Regions from separate parts of the Pseudoalteromonas sp. ND6B genome, predicted to be linked through region 3. Evidence: predicted binding sites of a transcription regulator. Region 3 holds the regulator's gene; each other region holds the start of a gene.

What was found. The regulator sigma-54, encoded in region 3, starts transcription at its own class of promoters, with help from an activator protein. The targets are predictions, from matches to a motif close to GTTGGCACGNNNNTNGNNT.
Region 1: ND6B_RS03850 (P-II family nitrogen regulator) is a predicted target of sigma-54. The motif match lies at 3,079-3,097, and genes of this name have one in related genera.
Region 2: flgJ (flagellar assembly peptidoglycan hydrolase FlgJ) is a predicted target of sigma-54. The motif match lies at 1,407-1,425, and genes of this name have one in related genera.

Annotation. Positions count from the first base shown of each region.
Region 1 is NZ_JQFL01000067.1:81,672-86,224, reverse strand. It holds gene mrcB (penicillin-binding protein 1B) at 1-1,315, opposite strand, end outside; gene ND6B_RS03845 (ammonium transporter) at 1,454-2,683, opposite strand; gene ND6B_RS03850 (P-II family nitrogen regulator) at 2,693-3,031, opposite strand; gene ND6B_RS03855 (response regulator) at 3,287-4,069, opposite strand; gene ND6B_RS03860 (S10 family peptidase) at 4,374-4,553, shown strand, end outside.
Region 2 is NZ_JQFL01000073.1:4,385-8,937, forward strand. It holds gene ND6B_RS03065 (FlgK family flagellar hook-associated protein) at 1-372, opposite strand, end outside; gene flgJ (flagellar assembly peptidoglycan hydrolase FlgJ) at 374-1,369, opposite strand; gene ND6B_RS03055 (flagellar basal body P-ring protein FlgI) at 1,701-2,795, opposite strand; gene flgH (flagellar basal body L-ring protein FlgH) at 2,808-3,491, opposite strand; gene flgG (flagellar basal-body rod protein FlgG) at 3,506-4,294, opposite strand; gene ND6B_RS03040 (flagellar basal body rod protein FlgF) at 4,316-4,553, opposite strand, start outside.
Region 3 is NZ_JQFL01000080.1:28,880-33,432, reverse strand. It holds gene mgtE (magnesium transporter) at 1-115, opposite strand, end outside; gene ND6B_RS01815 (HPr family phosphocarrier protein) at 255-527, opposite strand; gene rapZ (RNase adapter RapZ) at 552-1,394, opposite strand; gene ptsN (PTS IIA-like nitrogen regulatory protein PtsN) at 1,414-1,866, opposite strand; gene hpf (ribosome hibernation promoting factor) at 1,871-2,158, opposite strand; gene ND6B_RS01835 (RNA polymerase factor sigma-54) at 2,185-3,684, opposite strand; gene lptB (LPS export ABC transporter ATP-binding protein) at 4,065-4,553, opposite strand, start outside.

The sequences.
Region 1 (4,553 bases), on a different contig from region 3:
CTAAATAAGGTAAACTGGCCTGAATCGACTCTTCCATCGCGGTTTGTTTTTGTAAATCGAAGTAAGTAAATACACGCACACCCGCATCCAATACGTCTTGATCGGGTAGCAGCTGTTTGAGCTCGCGATTAACCAACTCTAAGTAACCTGGATAAGACTTTTGCAAGCTGGCTTTCATTGGTGCAATATCAATTGCGCGTTTTAACGAGGCTCTATACTCTTTAGTAGAAATAAGTTTGTTATCGACCATTAAACGCAGCACTAGGTCACGACGCTCCATCGCACGTTCTTTGTAACGTCTAGGATTGTAATAAGATGGGCCTTTAACCATAGCCACCAGCAAGGCAATTTGGTCGTACTCGAGTTCATCAACAGGTTTGGCAAAGTAAAACTCGGCGGCCAGCCCCATTCCATGTACCCCTTGGTTGTATGACTGACCTAAGTACACTTCGTTTAAATAGGCTTCGAGAATCTGATCTTTTGAGTAACGGTAATCAAGAATAAGCGCAATAAAGGCTTCATTAATTTTACGGACTAACGAACGCTCACGGGTAAGGTAAATATTTTTAGCCAGCTGCTGGGTTAATGTACTCCCCCCTTGCACGGTGCGCCCTGCGCGAATATTGGTATACAAAGCGCGTAAAATTGAAAATACCGATACACCGTGATGATCATAAAAATCGCGGTCTTCAACTACTAATAAGGTATTTTTAAGCATGTCAGGAAATTTATCTAATGGTACAAACTCTCTATCTTGTTTTGAGTCATTACCAATACGGGCTATTTGTACAGGCTCTAATCTGGCAGTGTTTAAGCGACGGCCAAACTTATCTTTAATACTGGCTACCTTCTCTCCAGAGAAACGCAACTCAATAACATGAGCGCTCTCTAAACCATCATAAAATTCAAAGTCACGACGAAAAATCTTAATACTATTGGCTGTTTTAATATACTGCCCAGTCCGGCTTAAGCGATTAACCGCCGTGTAGTTTAAGCGCTTAAGCTCCCATAAAACTTCTTGCTCTGATAAAAACTGGCCTGGAAAAAACGTCATTGAGCGAGCATACACTTGTGCCGGAAGTTGCCATTTATTACCTTCAAACTGGCGAGTTATTTTTGCATCAAGGTAAATAAAATAAAGTGCAATGGCGATAAACGTCGCCAGACTCAGTTTCCAAAAAATAGAAAACAACGTTTTAAAAAGTGGCCGTTTTGTGGTACTTGAAGTTTTTTTAGTCGCACTTTTTCGCGCAGATGACTTAGTAGCGCGCTTAGTCGAGGGTTTACTGGTCGATGTTTTCTTTTTTTCAGCCATTTAAGTGTAATATATTCCGAAGGTTAATTTAACGCGAGGAGCTTATCACATTACTCTAGCACCTGAAAAATTAACCTCCCCTGAAATCAAAAAAGCCCTAACAGAGTAGGGCTTTGATTGAACACACAATACTTTAAATTAATTACTTCTAACTGATACAAACTCTGGATAAGCATCAATACCACAATCGTGTTGATCCATACCGTTTAACTCTTCTTCTTCGGTAACACGAATACCCATGGTTTGCTTGAGGATTGCCCATACAATGAATGAAGCAATAAACACAAAACCAATAATACATAGTAGGCCAATCAACTGATTAACAATGCTAGCCTCAGCATTAGTAACAGGTACTAGCACTATACCTAGGATGCCACACACACCGTGAACAGAAATAGCGCCCACGGGATCATCTATCTTCGCTTTGTCCAATGCGACAATACTGAGTATTACTAATGAGCCACCTAGTAAGCCAAATAAGCACGCCATTAATGGTGATGGTGATAATGGGTCTGCAGTAATAACCACTAAGCCTGCAAGTGCACCATTAAGTACCATGGTTAAATCAGCTTTGCCCCATAACAGTTTACATAAGAACAAGGCTGAAATTGCCCCCATAGCTGCAGCAGCATTGGTATTAAGTAATATTTGACCTACCGCTGTTGCGTTTTCTTTATCTGAAATTAATAACTGTGATCCGCCGTTAAAGCCAAACCAACCCATCCATAAAATAAACGTACCCAATGTAGCAAGTGGCAAGTTTGAACCTGGAATTGGGTAAATTTCACCATTTTTACCATATTTACCTTTACGTGCACCCAGTAGTATTACACCCGCAAGCGCTGCAGCCGCACCCGTTGCATGTACAATGGCAGAGCCTGCAAAATCAACAAAGCCTAATTCAGATAAGAAGCCGCCACCCCATGTCCAGTAACCTTCAATTGGGTAAATTAATCCTGTTAGTACCACTGTGAAAACTAAGAAAGCCCATAACTTCATACGCTCTGCTACGGCGCCAGATACAATAGACATGGCCGTTGCAACAAACACTACTTGGAAGAAAAAGTCAGATTCTAGTGAATGATTAGCATCTGCCGCTTGGCTACCTATTAGCCCACCAAACGAAGGAATAACGCCGCCTTCAACATTATCTACGTACATAATGTTGTAGCCTATCAACAAAAACATAGTACACGCGATAGAATAAAGCGCGATATTTTTAGTTAGAATTTCTGTGGTATTTTTAGAGCGCACTAAACCCGCTTCTAACATTGCAAAACCGGCTGCCATCCACATGACTAAGATGCCAGACATTAAAAAGTAAAACGTATCGAGCGAAAACTTCAGCTCTATAATTGTATTTTCCATGTTGCCCCCTTAAATTGCATCATCATCAAGCTCGCCAGTACGAATACGGACGATTTGGTCTAGGTCGTAAACAAAAATTTTGCCGTCACCAATTTTGCCCGTTCCAGCGACTTTGGTAATGGTTTCTACAACGCGTTGGCAATTTTCACTACGAGTAGCAATTTCAAGTTTAATTTTAGGTATAAAGTCAACCTGATATTCAGCACCACGGTATAACTCAGTATGCCCTCTTTGACGTCCAAATCCCTTAACGTCAACCACTGTCATTCCTTCGATGCCTAAATCAGCGAGTGCTTCACGCACATCATCTAGTTTGAATGGCTTTATTATTGCACTGATCATTTTCACAAAGGCCCCCTTAGGACGCTAGCTTGTTATTGTATTTCCTCTATACAATCCAACCTTTGTGCCATTTTTAAATTAATAATAAAAACATAAACTTAAAAAAATAAATAATATATAAAACAAAAAAGCGCACCATTTAGGTGCGCTTTTTTTATGCAAAATACTGCATTGGTGCGAGGTGGTTAAAAGCAAGACGTCATCTCTAGTGACCCGCTGCACAACGTTCTAAGTACTAATTAATTTTTTAAGCATAATGACTTACTCAGTCGCGTCGAGGGATAAATCAGCTCTTACAGCTTCACCCAGCCATAGCGATTCCATAGTTTTTACCACTCGAAAATGAAACTCTTCATGAGTAAAGGGCTTAGTTAAAAAGTCATTTGCACCCGATTTAATAAACTGCGTGGCAACACCATAACTATATACATCGGCCAGACCAATAATAGCTAATTGCTCACGACTTTTAACATTTCGAATTGCTCTAATTAATTCAAACCCATTCATATCAGTTAAATTATGATTAGTAATGACTAACTTAATTGCCCTATTATGGTTAAGTATATGCAATGCTTGAGCGCTATTATCAGCAGTAATAACATCAAATAACTGTTTTTCGAGCATTTGCTTAATCAAACTACTGCTTAACAAGGAATTATCAACAATTAGCGCCTTACGCCCTTGATTACGCAGTAACTGTGCAACTAATTTAATAGCGTAAAGATAAGAATCACGGTTATCTTTAATAATGTAATCAATAATCCCTAATTCCAGTATTTTTAAGCGCGTGGACTCTTCTAATTGCGTTGTCATTAATAGCGTAGGGATACCTTGCGATAAAATATAGCGAGCAACATCCATATCGGTTTGTCCACTAAGTGGCAAATCAACTAAGGCGAGTGAATAACTTGTTTGGCTCAGGAGTTGTTTGCATTGAGTAAGTGACGAGGCAAAATCAACCAAAACATCAAGGTATTGAGCAGCAATATGTTTGAGTACCTGCTGTACTCTTATATTATCTTCAACAATTAAAACCCGTTGCATAAACTCCCTTTTATTTGCGCTCACTCTTTAAGGTTATAAACCTAAAAAGAAATCACTTTCAATCATCCATATAGAAACAAGTAAAGCGACCAACTACTTAAAAACTTAATTAATAATTAAATTTTTTAATCGCCTTAAACTTACAGTGCGGTATACACATAAAGCATATTTCGCCTGTTTGCTGTGATCAGATTAATCTTAATTACATAAACTCAACGATTATTATCGGCAGCTAGTCTCATTACTTTTGTTTTTTACTCAAATATCGCTATAACTGCAGTACATAAAATAAAAAGGGTCACTTATGAAATTTAGTCGAAGTCTATTTTTACCCATTGCCGCTATTGCGCTCACCCTAAGTAGCGCCTCGTTTGCCGATAATCAACGTCGCATTGATATTGACAGTAAAGTGGTTACCCAGCACAAAGCAAAAATAAATAATGAACGATTTTCTTACACAGTAGCAACTGGCACACAACCGGTA
Region 2 (4,553 bases), on a different contig from region 3:
TAAAGAGCGTGCAACTGTTGATGAGGGCTGATTAAGGGACTCTTGTACATTATTAAACAATGAGTTAATACTGGTTGATAAGCTATTAGACTCCTCAGAAAATAAGGTGTCAACACGGTTTGACTCAACCACAAATTGATCAAAAAATGTTTTGTTTGATGTATCTCGGTTTAGTTGTTTTTGAGCAAATTCATTCAGTAGTCGATATGTATTTCCCCGCCCTACCTGATTGTCGATCATGGTAGAATGCTCTGTGCGTTCACGCACATAACCATCTGTATTCACGTTGGTAATATTTTTACTTGTCGTTTGCAGCAATTCAGAGTTAGCTCTAACGCCTGAACTGGCAATATTTAATAAATTAAACGACATGTTATTCTACTCCTTGGCGGATCACGCTTGTGGCGATGTTCCTTATTTCGTTACTGTTAAGTACTCTTTTTATTTTGTCTGCATAATTAGGATCGGTTGCATAACCTGCTTGCTGTAGAGAGTCTAAAAATTTATGCGGCTTTGCTGTATTGTTTAATGCATCTTGATAGCGAGGGTTTTGTGTTAAAAAGTCCACAAAGTCATTTACGCTCTCTTTAATTGAGTCATACGCTCTAAAATTTGCCTGCTTTTTAACGGCTGTGCCATGTTCAAATTCAAGTGTTAGTTTACTGGCCTTTTCACCATTCCAACGATTATCAGCTTTAATATTAAATAAGTTATTGGAGCTATTGCCATCGCCCTTATTAATAATATGCTTACCCCAGCCGGTTTCTAGTGCTGCTTGGGCAACCATAACCGCCGGATTTAAGCCAATTTTTTTAGCCGCCGTTGTTGCGTGCTCCCACACTGAACTAACAAATTGTTCAGCATTTTCAAATGTCCCAGACGCTATGTTTTGTTCGCTTTTTTCAGTTGAATCAACGAGCGGCACTTTTTCAGTGACCTTTTGATTTTCTTGATGAGGTAAGGTGCTACCCGCACGTTGATCACTAAAGAAATCTGATGTGGTGCGAAGAACAGAGCCTGGCATAAAGTTTTTTCCATCTGGCGATAGTTGCTGCACAATTAAATCTGCAAGACCCAAAGAGCCATTTGATGAAAGCTCTGTGGCCATCTGTTGGTCGTGCATTTCTTCAAAAAACTTAACGCCACTTGCATTAAACGGGCTTTCTTTATCTTCAAAAGCCTCATTAGCTTTACGCATACTTTTAAGCAGCATTTGGGTGAAAATAGCTTCAAATTGTGCCGCTGCTTTTTTTAACGCCGCTTTAGATGCATCAGTTGATGCGTCACCGCTGTTTAAAGCATCTCGACGCAAAGAGTCTAAGTTGCCTAAATCAAAAAAGTTTTGCTTATCTAGATGATTTGTTTCCATCAGCTTTTTGACACAATAATTAATAATACTTAATGAAATGCAATAATTGAGCCAAGAGAAGTGAAAGGTTCTAGGTTCTAGGTTCTAGGTTCTAGGTTCTAGGTTCTAGGTTCTAGGTTCTAGGTTCTAGGTTCTAGGTTCTAGGTTCTAGGTTCTAGGTTCTAGGTTCTAGGTTCTAGGCAAAGATTAAACTAAGTGAGAGACGCGAGGTAAACTCGCTGCTACTTATTGTGAAAGGTTAAATTCAATGTTTATTGTTGTGGTAGCAGGGGCTTTATGCCGCGTCTTTTTTAGGTTAACTGTTAAAGACCCTAAATAGGGTCTTATAAAACTAAATTACAACAAGCTGGCCATTAATGGCGCCGGCTTCTTTAAGTGCTTCAAGAATCGCCATTAAATCACCAGGGGCAGCGCCAACTTCATTAATAGCACGAACTAAATCATCAAGGCTTACACCTGGGTCAAATACAAAAGCACGTGAATCATCTTGATTAACATCAATAATACTTTGTTGGGTAACCACTGTTTCCCCCTCTGCTAAAGGATTTGGCTGCGCTACATTTTGTTGTTCCGCAATCGTTACTGTTAAACCACCGTGGGTAATTGCCGCAGGTTGTAATTTTACATTTTTACCAATAACAATCGTGCCGGTACGCGAGTTAACAATTATTTTTGCTGAAGTATCTGCTGGCTTAAACTCTAAGTTTTCAAGAGTTGATAAGTACGATACACGTTGCGAGGCATCACGAGGTGCAATAACGCGAATAGAAGCTGCATCGAGTGCTTGAGCGCTATTTGGACCAATTAAATCATTAATTGTTTTCTCTAAACGTTTAGCAGTAGTAAAGTCAGGACGGTTTAAATTAAAGGTAATATAGTCGTTTTGCATAAATGGGCTTTTAACCGCACGTTCAACCGTGGCGCCATTTGGCACACGTCCTACGGTTGGCGTATTAATAACCACTCGGCTACCATCTAGGCCTTCAGCGCCTAAACCGCCAACAATTAAGCTTCCTTGTGCAATAGCATATACATTGCCATCAACCCCTTTTAAAAATGTTTGTAATAATGTGCCACCGCGCAAGCTGCCTGCACTGCCAATCGATGATACGGTTATATCAATAGTCTGCCCTGGCTTTCTAAATGGCGGGAGTTCAGCATGAACAGCAACCGCTGCAACATTTTTAATTTTTGGCTTTAAATTAGCAGGAAGCGTAATACCAAAACTATTGAGCATGCCTTTGAAGCTTTGTTCGGTAAAACGGCTTTGCTCACCGGTACCTGGTAAACCAACAACTAAGCCATAGCCCACTAATTGGTTTGAGCGCACTCCTTCAACCATAGATACATCTTTAATTCGCTCAGCACTGGCAGTAAATTGCCAGCCTAGTAGCACAATAAAACAAAAAACTTTAAAACCATTCATGTCGAATGTCCTCTAAAAGGGAAACAATGAGCTACTAAAGAAACGCGTTAACCAACCCGGGCTTTGCGCCTCTTGAGTTTGACCCTTACCTGAATACTGAATACGAGCATTGGCAATACGATTAGACTCAACGGTATTATCGGCATTGACATCTTGTGGACGTACTAACCCTTCTAGGCGAATAAATTCTTCACCGGTGTTTAACGTTAGCCATTTTTCACCGCGAATCACTAAATTTCCATTTGGTAGTACTCGCATCACGTTAACCGAAATATCGCCAACTAGGCTGTTTGATTGATTTGATTTTGAGTCACCTTTAAATGAGGAGTCACTGCCAATACCAAATTGAATACTATCGCCACCAATATTTACCGGTAAGCCACCTAATCCAATCACAGGGTCGAGGCTAGCATCGGTTTCTTTATCCGTTTCTGTTTTAGCCGCTTTGGTCGCTTGAGTTGACTCTTGTAATTTAACAGTAATAATATCGCCTGTTCTAAGTGCTTTCTTATCGGCGTATAAGTCATTCGATAATTGAGTACTGAATAAAGAGCCAGTTGCTACCACTGGCTCCATATTAGGCTCAGGATACATAGGTGCATAATAGGGATCGTCTTGTACTACTTCATTATTTTGTGTAGATACACAACCGCTTAACAGTAAAGTCCCTACTGCAAATAACATGATATTACGCATACAATCCCCCAAGACTATAATTGTTGATTGATGTAGCTCATCATTTCATCAACCGCTGAAATTACCTTTGAGTTCATTTCGTAAACTCGCTGAGTTTCAATCAAATTAACCAACTCTTCGGTCACATTTACATTTGATGTTTCAAGTGAACCTTGAATAATCGTACCTAAGCCCTCAACCCCCGGGTTACCTTGAACAGGTGCACCACTTACTGCAGTTTCGGTATAAAGGTTTTGCCCTATAGGCTCAAGGCCCGACGGATTGATAAAATCACTAATAGTAATTTGACCAATAACCACGTTTTCGGCTTGACCTTTAATGCGAACTGACACTTCACCATCTTGAGATACGGTGATTGACTGTGCATCATCAGGCACATTCATTTCAGGCTGAACAACGTAACCGGCACCCGAAGTGACAACACGCCCGTCACCGTCGGTGGTAAACTGACCGTTACGCGAATAGGCAATATTGCCATCAGGCTGTAAAACCTCAAAAAATCCAGGACCAGAAATCATCCAATCTAATGAATTTTCAGTGGTGAGCATGTTACCTTGGGAAAAGTTTTTTTGATTCGCTACTACTTTTGTACCCGCACCTAACATTAAGCCTGACGGCATTTCGGTGTCTTGCGATGAGCGACCGCCTGGTTGATTAATATTTTGGTAGAGTAAGTCTTCAAAAATAGCGCGGCTTTTTTTGTAACCCACTGTACTGGCATTCGCTAAGTTATTTGATATAACCGATATATCTGTTTGTTGAGCGTCAAGCCCTGTTTTACTTATCCATAATGCTGGATTCATAATAATATCCTCACGTTATAGTTAAACTATGCGCATTAGCTGGTCTTGACGTTCGTCAATCTCTTCAGCTGTTTTCATCAGTTTTACTTGTAATTCAAATTGGCGTTGGTGACTGATCATATCGACCATTTCATGTACCGGGTTTACATTAGACTTCTCTAACATGCCGCTTAACACTTGTACATTGGCTGATGTTTCAACCGTTTGGCCTGGCTTAGGTCTAAATAAACCATCATTGCCTTTTTCTAGAGTGGTATTG
Region 3 (4,553 bases):
AAGGCGCCGTTTTTGCCAGCATGCGTCTAACTTGAACAAATTGACCACTATTTAGTGACTTAGTCACCTGTTTTAGTTGTTGTAGTGGAATATCTTGTTCTAAAGCTTCAGGCATTGGCGTCCTTAATTAAATTGTATTACATGCTGGAAGGGTATAAATGCTATTCAATTTTAGTTTATCTTACTTTATGTGAGCAAACTAACTCAACCACTATTAACCTAAGCTTAGGATGATGAATTAATAATGAACTTTTTTATTCTTGCTCATTAAATCGTTGGTCGATGAGTTCACCTATTGCGCTAAGTGCAGGCTCAGCGTCGGGGCCTTCGCATACCACCTTAACTTCTTTGCCTTGGCTGCTTTCGAGTAACATAAGTGCCAGCACGCTATCGCCAGCGGCTTGTTTGTCATCTTGAAATAAAGTGATTGTGGCATCAAATTGCACAGAAAGCTGAGCTAGTACTGTCGCCGCTCTAGCGTGTAATCCTAATTTGTTTTTTATTAAAAATGTATTTTCTAAGCGCATGACATGTTCTCGCAAGCTTTGATTTTATTCTTGTTCTCGGTGGCGAATTTTTACATTAGGATGACTCATTGCAAAGCTTTCGCCAATGGTTTGCGCTAAATAAACAGAGCGGTGTTGCCCACCTGTGCAGCCAATTGCAATGGTTAAGTAGCTGCGGTTATTTCGTTCTAAATGCGGCAGCCATGTTTGCACAAATGTTTGAATTTGCCATGTAAATTTTTGCACTATGCTGTGACTTGCTAGGTAGTCTTTTACTGGTTGATCCAGCCCCGTAAGTGGCTTAAGTTCAGGCTCCCAATGCGGGTTTGGTAAAAAACGGGCATCGAATACGTAATCTGCTTCTTTAGGGATGCCGTGTTTGAAACCAAATGACTCAAAGGTAATGATCAGTTGTTTATCTTTTTTTCCGAGTATTTTTTCACGAATAGATTCAGCAAGCTGATGCACACTTAAATCTGTGGTATCAATCATATAATCAGCACGATTAATCAATACATCAAGCAGTTGTTTTTCTTTTTTTATGGCTAAATCAAGCGGCAAAGAATCAATAGATAAAGGGTGGAGACGCCGTGTTTCTGAAAAACGTTTAATTAAGGTTTGATCGTCACTGTCTAAATAAAACACCGTTGGCTTAGTGAAACCAGGTAAATATTCAATGATTTCATTAAACTGTTGCTGCTCTTTAGGTAAATTACGCACATCAACACTTACGGCTATTTTGTTGTAGCTGTCGGAAACACTACGAACAAGAGATGGCAATAAATTTAAAGGAATATTATCTACACAATAATAACCTAAATCCTCAACAACACGCAGCGCAACAGATTTACCAGAACCTGAGCGACCACTTATAATTATTAATTCCATTTATCACCCTTAATTGTTACTACGGTTGACTTACAATTACTTGATACAGCTCATTGTCGGATTTTGCTGCTCGTAATTGCTTACAAAATTCTTTATCATTGAGCTTATCAGCAATCGTGGCTAGCGTCTTCAAATGCTGCTGATTATCGCCATCGGGAACAATTAACGCGACAAAAATGTCAACCGGCCGGTTATCAATCGCATCAAAATTAATAGCTGTTTCGCTCACTAAAATCAAAGCAAGGGGCTCTTGAGCTCCACTCATGCGACCATGTGGAATAGCAATGCCTCGGCCAATGCCTGTACTTCCAAGCTTTTCTCTTGCAGTTAATGCATTAAGAATATCTTGTTGTGTTAAATAGGGCAGCTTATTGTGAGCCAATTCACTGATAAATTCTAAAATTCTTTTTTTACTATTAAAAAGGACCGCAGCTTTACTGCAGTCCTGACAGATAAGTGAGCTTAGTTTCATAGTGTTAGTGTCGAGCAAGTTTCTCTTTGTGTTTAATTACTTGACGATCTAGCTTGTCAATGAGCGAGTCTATAGCGGCATACATATCTTGATGCTCAGTAGAGGCAAAAATCTCAGCGCCACTTACATGAACGGTTGCTTCAGCTTTTTGGTTTAGTTTTTCTACATCGAGAATAACGTGCACATTCGTTATGTGATCAGTGTGCCTCTGTAACTTCGAAAATTTACTATTTACGTAGTCTCTAAGCGAGTCGGTAATATCTACATGGCGACCAGTTAAATTCAGTTGCATAAACATTTTCCTCTTTGTTGTACGCCTTAAATCAAACTTTTACGTTGATTAGACGGGGGAATAGCTAGAGATTCGCGATATTTTGCTATAGTTCTCCTCGCTACTTTAATTCCTTGCTCTGCCAATATATCTGCAATTTTACTATCACTCAATGGTTTAGCTGAGTTTTCTGCAGCGATTAATTTTTTAATTAATGCACGTATTGCTGTTGATGAACATTCGCCACCATTTTCAGTACTTACATGGCTTGAAAAGAAATATTTAAGCTCAAAAATGCCACGTGGTGTATGCATGTATTTTTGCGTAGTAACACGCGATATAGTCGACTCATGCATTTCCACCATTTCAGCCACATCGTTAAGCACCATAGGCTTCATAGCCTCAGGACCGTGTTCAAAAAAGGCCTGTTGCTGTTGCACAATACAGTTGGTTACTTTAAGTAGCGTGTCATTTCTACTTTCTAAGCTTTTTATAAACCATTTAGCCTCTTGTAAGTGCGAGCGAATAAACTGGCTATCACCACTTGATTTAACCGTACGCGACATAGCTGCATATTGGCTATTTACTCTGATCTTAGGCATGCTATCTGGGTTTAATTCAACTACCCAACGACCTTTAACTTTCTTAACCGACACATCAGGAATAACGTATTCAGACTCTTCTCTAACAATAGTGTCTGCCGGTTTTGGGCTGAGCGTATGAATCAACGTCATGATTTCTTTAAGCTCATCTTCTTTAAGCTTTGTTTTTTTCATCAACGTGCGATAGTCACGTGCAGCAAGTAAATCAATATGATCGGTTAAGATCATTTTTGTTTCGTTTAAAAAAGGTGTGTCTTTATCAAATTGATTTAGCTGAATACACAAGCACTCTTGTAAACTACGCGCGGCTATTCCCACTGGATCAAATAGTTGAATACGCTTTAGTACCGCTTCTATTTCGTCAAGTTCAACTTCATCTTCGCCGTCGTTTTCTTGGTTAAAGCTTTCTAATATTTCTTCACAGCTAAGGGTTAGAATCCCTGAGTCGTCCACAGCTTCTACAATTGCAATAGCTATCGCTTCATCGGTAGGACTAAACGGCGTCAGTTGAAGTTGCCACATTAAATACTCATGCAGCGTTTCAGTCGAAGAGCCTTGATAAATAGATTCATCTTCTGGCATTGGGCCCGATGAAGAGGCAGGCGCAGCGCTCATATATTCATCCCAAGTAACATCCATAGCCATATCATCGCTAATGGTGTCTTTGGTCATTGCTTCGCCGCTATCTTGCTCATACTCGCTAGGTTTATCGTCAGCTGAGGCACTTAGCGTTAAGTCATCGTTATCGGCTTTTTGTTCGTTTTTACCTGCAGTGTCTTCGCTGTAATCGTGTTCTTCAACTTCAAGCAAGGGGTTGCTATCGAGCGCTTCTTGAATTTCTTGCTGGAGATCCAATGTACTGAGTTGCAATAAGCGAATTGCTTGTTGCAACTGTGGAGTCATTGTAAGTTGCTGGCCCATGCGCAGCTGTAATGATTGCCTCATTTATCTCTAACAATCCTTTTAAATTACGGTCTGTTGACCTTTACGGATTAAAATTTGTTCAAACTAGGGGCGGTTTAATTGCGGCGCGAGGTTTGTAACCTAGTGGGCTAAGTCAAAACCGAGCAAAGCTTCCGCGTCCTGCTCACGCTCCTTACCTACATCCATGTAGGCAACAAAGAGTAAATCGTCCCTAGGCAGAACCCGAAGGGCAGCGCCTGTTTGGCATTGATGCTGCGTTATCGCCTATTTATGGGGAATACCACACCACATAGGCTCTGCCTTGCCTAAATACCAAACAGACTGCTGCAAATTCAACCTTGAAAGGTCAACAGACTAAGTATGATTAATCTTAGCAGATGCTTAGTGGAATAACACACATATTAGAGCTTGAACTGCTCGCCCAAATAAACATCGCGTACTGTTTTATCGTTTAATACGTATTCAGGAGTGCCTGATGCAATTAACTCCCCATGAGAAACTATGTAGGCTTTTTCACAAACATCAAGTGTTTCGCGCACGTTATGGTCTGTAATAAGTACGCCAATGCCACGGTTTTTAAGATGCTCTATAATCTTTTTAATATCTAATACTGAGATAGGATCAACCCCCGCAAAGGGTTCGTCTAAAAGGATAAATTTAGGGTTTGCTGCTAATGCTCGCGCAATTTCAACGCGGCGACGTTCACCACCTGATAAGGCCATACCTTGGCTGTCACGAATATGCTGAATGCTAAATTCATCAAGTAAATTATTTAAGGTATCTTCGCGTTGTTGTTTGTTTAATTCTTTACGTGTTTCTAAGATAGCCATTAAGTTTTGATAAACAGTCAGCTTTCTAAAAATAGACGACTCTTGCGGTAGATAACCAAT